DNA from 2 places in the Alkalihalophilus pseudofirmus genome. Region 2 is predicted to be linked to the other one. Evidence: predicted binding sites of a transcription regulator. Region 2 holds the regulator's gene; the other holds the start of a gene.

Region 1 (3,454 bases), 330 kb from region 2:
CGCAAAACCCCTCTTACAATGGAGGAGGCAAAAGAGGCCTTTCATTATGGTTTTGAAAAAGGGTTAGGCATTACTCTTGAACCTTATTCATTAACTATGGATGAGGAAGCAGAAGTATGGAAAATTGCTCGGGAAAGGTATGAACAAGATAGCTGGAACTACCGTAAATAATAGAAAAGGCCTGGAATCTGCCAGGGCCTTTTCTATTTATTTTGTTATGGCAGCAGCTGCTTGAAGGCTTCTTGCAGCTGTCTTGTGATAGGACCAATCTCAAGCGTTGCTGAGACATCACCTGTAATCGACCGAACAGGGGTTACTTCCATCGTTGTGCTAGTTATAAAAGCTTCATCTGCAATCGCTAGTACATCGACTGGGAAGGCTTCTTCTACTACATGCAGCCCAGCTTCTTTAGCAAGCTTGATTACAACTTGTCTAGTGATGCCGTTTAAAATTAAGTTTGTGGCAGGATGAGTATAGAGGGTGGAATCTTTTATTAGGAACAGGTTTGATGACGAGCCCTCAGTCACTGTACCATCTCTGTGCATGATGGCTTCATGGCAATTGTGATCAGCTGCTTCTCGCTTTGCCATTATGTTACCAAGTAAGTTTATCGTTTTAATGTCACAGCGCAGCCAACGGATATCTTTTGTGAGCCATAAGTCGACTCCGTTAGTTAATAGCTCTTCTTTACGCTCTAGGTTTTCAGCAAAACCAGTTAGAACGGGTGAGATTTCACGTTGGTATAAATGGTTCCTTGGCTGTAAGCCGCGTGTTAATTGAATATAGACAATTCCTGTTTCAATGGTATTTTTTATAATCAATTCATTTATAAGCTCAGTAAACGTCTCTCTCGTTGTTGAGAGAGGGATATCAAGTTTTTTTGCGCTCTCATAAAGACGATCTAGATGTTGATTTATCGTAAATGGTTTGCCGTTATATATACGAATAACTTCATAAATTCCGTCACCAAAATGATAGCCGCGATCATCAAAGTCTATGCCGGCTTTTTCTTTAGGTACAATATCTTGGTCAATGAGAACATATTTCATAAGTAAAACCTCCAGCTCTAGTAATTCAGATTTTCAGATAGTTATCCTCATTATCTGAACATCCAAAAAAAATTTTGTCAATCATTTTCTCTCGCTTTGTCGAATTGAGAGCAGATAAGGGTTTGACTTTTGTCCTATCTTTGGCAAGAGAGAAATTGGTTCAAATTAACGGGAAAATCAAATTAAATATCTGTTAAACTCATATATGCTTGTCTTTTTTAGCTGTTTCAAGTTTGACAAATTAGGATAAAATTTAATTTAACACAATATATAGTGTTTATTTCCGAAAAAGGAATACTATATATTGAATCAGGGTATAGAACTGTGGTAGACTTACCCAAGAATAAAAACTTAGACAAGGACATGCACCTGGCAATTCCATTATTGTTGAGTTTATTTTGATTGAGTTTATTTCAATTTAGTTTTTAATAAATGTTTTAGTGGTTTAATTAAAGGAGGAGACGTGAATGGCGATGACGATGGCGAACGTGATGCGTGTCAATGTGGAGAAATTAAATAAAGACATTGCACAATTTTCACAAGTTCATCCAATAACGGAAGACATGCACATAACGAAAAAGGGTGTGTCTAGACTTGTTATGCTTGACCGTTATACGTTTAAGGATACGGAGAAGAAAACATTAGCTGTAGGAGATTTTGTTGTATTAACTGTTAAAGCAGACCCTAAGTTCCCAGCAAGAGGATTTGGTTTTGTGGTTGAATTAAACCGCGAAGATAACAAAGCGAAAGTTCTTGTAGATGAAGAGTTCCGCGGGGTATTAGAAGGGGAAGAGGCAGAAAGCGGCCTCGTAACACGTTCACTAGATACAATTGAAAAGCCGTTAGAGTTGTTCTATGAGCAAATTGCTAAGCGTAATGCAACCGGTTTGGCATCAGTCGAAGAAGATGCAGCGCGTCGCCAAGAGTCTTTTGAACAGTTTTACAGCGAGTTAGTCAATATGAACTTCATTCCTGCAGGGCGAGTTCTTTACGGAGCAGGTGCTAAAACAGACGTTACATATTTCAATTGTTATGTAATGCCTTTTGTTAAAGATTCACGTGAAGGGATTTCTGAGCATCGTAAACAAGTGATGGAGATCATGAGCCGAGGCGGCGGAGTCGGAACAAATGGATCAACTCTAAGACCGCGCAATACGCTTGCAAGGGGCGTGAATGGGAAATCTTCTGGTTCAGTTTCATGGCTTGATGATATCGCCAAGCTTACTCATTTAGTTGAGCAGGGAGGGTCAAGACGCGGAGCGCAGATGATTATGTTGGCTGATTGGCATCCTGATATTTTAGAATTCATCATATCTAAAATGCAGAATCCGCGTATTTTGCGTTTCTTATTAGAACAGACAAATGATGAACAAATTCGTCGCCTAGTAAAAGAAAAACTAAGTTTCACCCCGCTTTCTCCAGTTGAAGAAGCAATGTATCAAGGGATCGTGAACTTCAGGAATGTTGAAGGGCAGGGAGGCTTTGATACAAAAGTCATTCAAGAAGCGGAAGATAAATTAATGACAGGCGGAACATACAAGGTCAACAACCCAGAGTTTTTAACAGGCGCTAATATCTCCATTACGTTAACGAAAGAGTTTATGGAGGCTGTTGAAAACGATGAGGAGTACGCACTTCGCTTCCCTGATGTAGAAAATTATACGGCGGAGGAAATGGAGTCTTACAATGAAACATGGCATGAAATCGGAGATGTGCGTGAATGGCGCGAGATGGGATACGGTGTTCGAACCTATCGCCTAATTCGAGCTAAAGAACTATGGAACCTGATTAATATTTGCGCCACGTATAGTGCAGAACCAGGTATTTTCTTCATCGACAATGCTAATGACATGACGAACGCTAAGGCATACGGACAAAAAGTAGTCGCGACTAACCCTTGTGGAGAGCAGCCGCTTGCTCCGTATTCTGTTTGTAATCTCGCTGCAATAAACTTAGCAGAGATGGCTGATAAGGAAACAAAAACAGTTAACTTTGATAAATTAAAACGGACGGTTGAAGTCGGCGTACGTATGCAAGATAATGTCATTGATGCTACACCGTATTTCTTAGAGGATAATACGAAGCAAGCAAAAGGAGAGCGTCGTGTCGGACTTGGAGTAATGGGTTTACATGATCTGCTTATCTACGCTGAGACGGTCTATGGATCAGAGAAAGGCAATCAATTAGTTGATCAAGTATTCGAAACGATTGCAACGACGGCTTATCGCACAAGCATTGAGTTAGCAAAAGAGAAAGGCAGTTTCCCATACTTAATTGGTCAAAATGAAGAAGAGACGAAAGCATTACGAGAAGCATTCATTAATACAGGCTACATGAAAAAAATGCCTGAGGATATCCGTGAAGGCGTGCTGGCGTATGGAATTCGCAATTCTCATTTACTAACG
Region 2 (3,454 bases):
CGCCGCGCTCGTGCATGCGGACAATCCATTATTCCTACTTCAACAGGGGCTGCAAAAGCAATTGCTAAAGTTCTTCCGCAGCTTGAAGGCAAATTAAACGGGATGGCATTACGTGTTCCTACACCTAACGTGTCTTTAGTGGACTTAGTAGTTCAAGTGAAAAAGGACGTGACTCAAGAAGAAGTGAATACTGCTCTTAAGATGGCTGCAGAAGGATCACTTAAAGGTATTTTAGGTTTCTCTGACGAACCGCTTGTTTCCATTGATTTTAACGGTGAAGAGCAATCATCTGTAATTGACGGTTTATCAACAATGGTGATGAGCGATCGTCAAGTGAAGGTTCTTGCTTGGTATGATAACGAATGGGGATACTCTTGCCGCGTAGTCGATCTCATGAATCTTGTGGCAAAAAAAATAGCTGAACCTACTCATGTGAGCTGATTTTAACGTTTGTACGATTGCTTTATCGTATATAAGCTCATAGCAATGTCCTGTTTGGTTACCCTAACAAAAGAGAAGTGCCCATGAAATGAAGGTATACCTATGTTTGCACCAGTCCTGGTCATTGTTTCACTATACATTAAAAAATGTAGCAAAAATTTCTTTTAAAAAAATGACAAGGATTGGTTGCATTCAATTTATAAAACAAGTATACTGATTTTCGTGAACTTCAATTAAAGCAAACCAGGATGCGTTTACTTGCAGAAAGGGTTAGGACCTCTTTGGACTAACTTTCCCCCGTGTAACTGAACGATCCTACATGCTTGAGAAGGCATGAATTTTTTGTGAAGGGGGATTCAACTTATGGACACTATGGGTCGTCACGTTATTGCAGAACTTTGGGGATGTAATATTGAGAAGTTGAATAATATGAGTTTTATCGAACAAACATTTGTAGATGCTGCACTTAAAGCAGGTGCAGAAGTACGTGAAGTAGCATTTCACAAATTTGCACCACATGGTGTTAGCGGCGTAGTCATCATTTCAGAGTCTCATTTAACGATTCACAGCTTCCCAGAACATGGATATGCAAGTATTGATGTCTATACATGTGGAGATCGTATTGATCCTAATGTAGCATCTAATTATATTGCTGAAGCGCTTGGTGCTAGTACAAGTGAAGTGATTGAAGTACCAAGAGGAATGGGACCAGTCAAAGTAGAAAAAACAACAGTAAATGCGTTCTAACATAAAGAGAACATTTGGCGCAGGTTAGTTTGCGCACATAAAAAGAGGGGCATAGATGCTCCTCTTTTTTGTGTGTACTGAAACTGATTTGCTTAGATGAGTGTGGTATGATTAATGAAAGAAAAAGAAAAGTTAGGTGAATATAATGTCTATTCGTCAGTTTATTGGTCAATTTATTAATAATCATACTGAAACAGCTGAATCTCATTATGATGAACGGTTAAGAACTCGTTACTATAAAACTTCTAAAGATAAAGCCATGCATGCAGTTGAATCTGTACTTTCTTCATCCGGATGGAAAATCAAAGAGGCAGAAACCGGCCGAGGAGAAGTGATTGCCGAGCCCCAAAAAGGTGGACAGTCCCTTCTAGTCGCCACTATCGTAACGGTAAAGCCTTACCGAACGGCTATTGATATTTCTTGTTCAAGCGGTACAAGCCTCCCAAGTGATTTTGGAAAAAGTAAAAAGATCGTTGTGGCTATTTATGAGAAATTAGATAAGGAACTGCCGTATTTAGGTACCGGAATGGCAGATGAATTTGTGTAGAGAATAAGGCAAATTCATTAGCTTGGCTTGTCAGATACCTTCTTTTTTTATATGATAGAGTTAAGAACCAGACTGTATCGGTGTAGGTGACACGTGTTAGGGTACAGTAAGTGGAGATGATTACATGCGGTGTCCAGCTTGTCAATATAATGGAACAAGGGTGCTTGACTCAAGACCAAGCCACGAGGGACGTTCAATTCGAAGAAGACGAGAGTGCGAATCATGCAGCAATCGTTTTACAACCTTTGAAATGGTTGAAGAAGTTCCTTTAATTGTAGTAAAAAAAGATGGCACACGCCAAGAGTTTAATCGTGATAAAATATTGCGTGGCCTTATTCGTGCATGTGAGAAGCGTCCAGTACCTCTTGAGACGTTAGAGCAGATTGTTAACGAAGTGGAGCGGGAACTTCGAGGCAGAGGCAAAAATGAAGTCAACAGTCAAGATGTAGGCGAGTTAGTGATGGAGAGACTCGCAACAATTGATGATGTAGCTTATGTGCGTTTTGCTTCGGTTTATCGTCAATTTAAAGATATCAATGTTTTTATAAAAGAATTGACCGAATTAATGAATAAAGGTTAAAGATCAAAGAGCTGTAGTGTTGTTGCGCTATAAGCTCTTTTTTACTCATGATTTTTTTAGGAAGGGAGGAATAAATATGAGCTGGCATTGGAAGGAACTGCTTCCTGTTGATCCTTTTACAGTACGTGTTTCAGATTATTTGACGGACCTGGATCAAAAAGTAATGACATTATTGTATCAGCCGCTGGTTGGAGCAGTAGCTCATAGTTTATATATGACATTTTGGGCTCAGTTAGAAAGAGATCAATACTGGAGTGAACGTCAACCTCACAGACAGCTGATGCTCATGATGAATATTCCTCTCCAAACGATTTTTGAAGAGCGGAAAAAGCTAGAAGCTATAGGGTTAATAAGAACATTTAAAGAAACAACAGAGGAAGGTTCTTCTTATTTATATGAATTACAAAAACCTATGAATCCTAAGCAGTTTTTTGAAAATGATGTGCTTAGTGTTTATTTATTAAATCGTTTAGGCAAACAAAAGTACAGACAAATGAGAGATCGTTTTGCTGTCGAAGTTGTGAAAGAAGAAACATATACAGAATTAACTCATTCCTTTGATGAGGTGTTTACCTCTCTCCATCATTCAGAAATTGTCTCAAACCTTCAATCTGAAACATCAGATGCTATGAAGTTTAGCGGGGAGATGGAATTGTTAGGGGAGGAAAGCGATTCTTTATTATTTAGTGAGGATGAATTTGACTTTGAATTAATGAAAAAAGACTTATCAAGCTTCCTCGTTCCAGAGCGCCTTCTTACGGAAGGAGTGAAAAATGCCATTCTTAAACTGGCATTTGTGTATCGGATCAAGCCTCTTGAGATGAGCCGCATTGTAGGCCAGGCTGTTTTGCATGATGATGAAGTAGACCTTGATGTCTTGCGGAAAAAAGCTCAAGAATGGTACAAGATCGAACATAGTTCAGAGCCTCCTGCGCTTGGATTAAGGACGCATCCTGCAGAGCACCAGACGATGCGTGAAAAGGAACCTGAAACAGAAGAAGAAAAAATTATTAAATTTTATGAAACCATACCGCCGTTAACCTTACTAGAAATCAGGTCAGACGGGGCGTATGTCGCGCCAGCTGATGCGAAAATTGTAGAATCATTGCTCATTGATTATCATTTACTTCCTGGTGTAG

The links. The regulator NrdR, encoded in region 2, represses ribonucleotide reductase genes. The targets are predictions, from matches to a motif close to AACACNATATATNGTGTT.
Region 1: PQ478_RS15310 (vitamin B12-dependent ribonucleotide reductase) is a predicted target of NrdR. The motif match lies at 1,310-1,327, and genes of this name have one in related genera.

What each region holds. Positions count from the first base shown of each region.
Region 1 is NZ_CP117835.1:2,870,995-2,874,448, reverse strand. Features, by position in the region: gene PQ478_RS15320 (lipoate--protein ligase family protein) at 1-171, shown strand, start outside; gene dat (D-amino-acid transaminase) at 216-1,049, opposite strand; gene PQ478_RS15310 (vitamin B12-dependent ribonucleotide reductase) at 1,517-3,454, shown strand, end outside.
Region 2 is NZ_CP117835.1:3,205,026-3,208,479, reverse strand. Features, by position in the region: gene PQ478_RS17040 (glyceraldehyde-3-phosphate dehydrogenase) at 1-441, shown strand, start outside; gene speD (adenosylmethionine decarboxylase) at 805-1,188, shown strand; gene PQ478_RS17030 (hypothetical protein) at 1,334-1,735, shown strand; gene nrdR (transcriptional regulator NrdR) at 1,860-2,315, shown strand; gene PQ478_RS17020 (replication initiation and membrane attachment family protein) at 2,392-3,454, shown strand, end outside.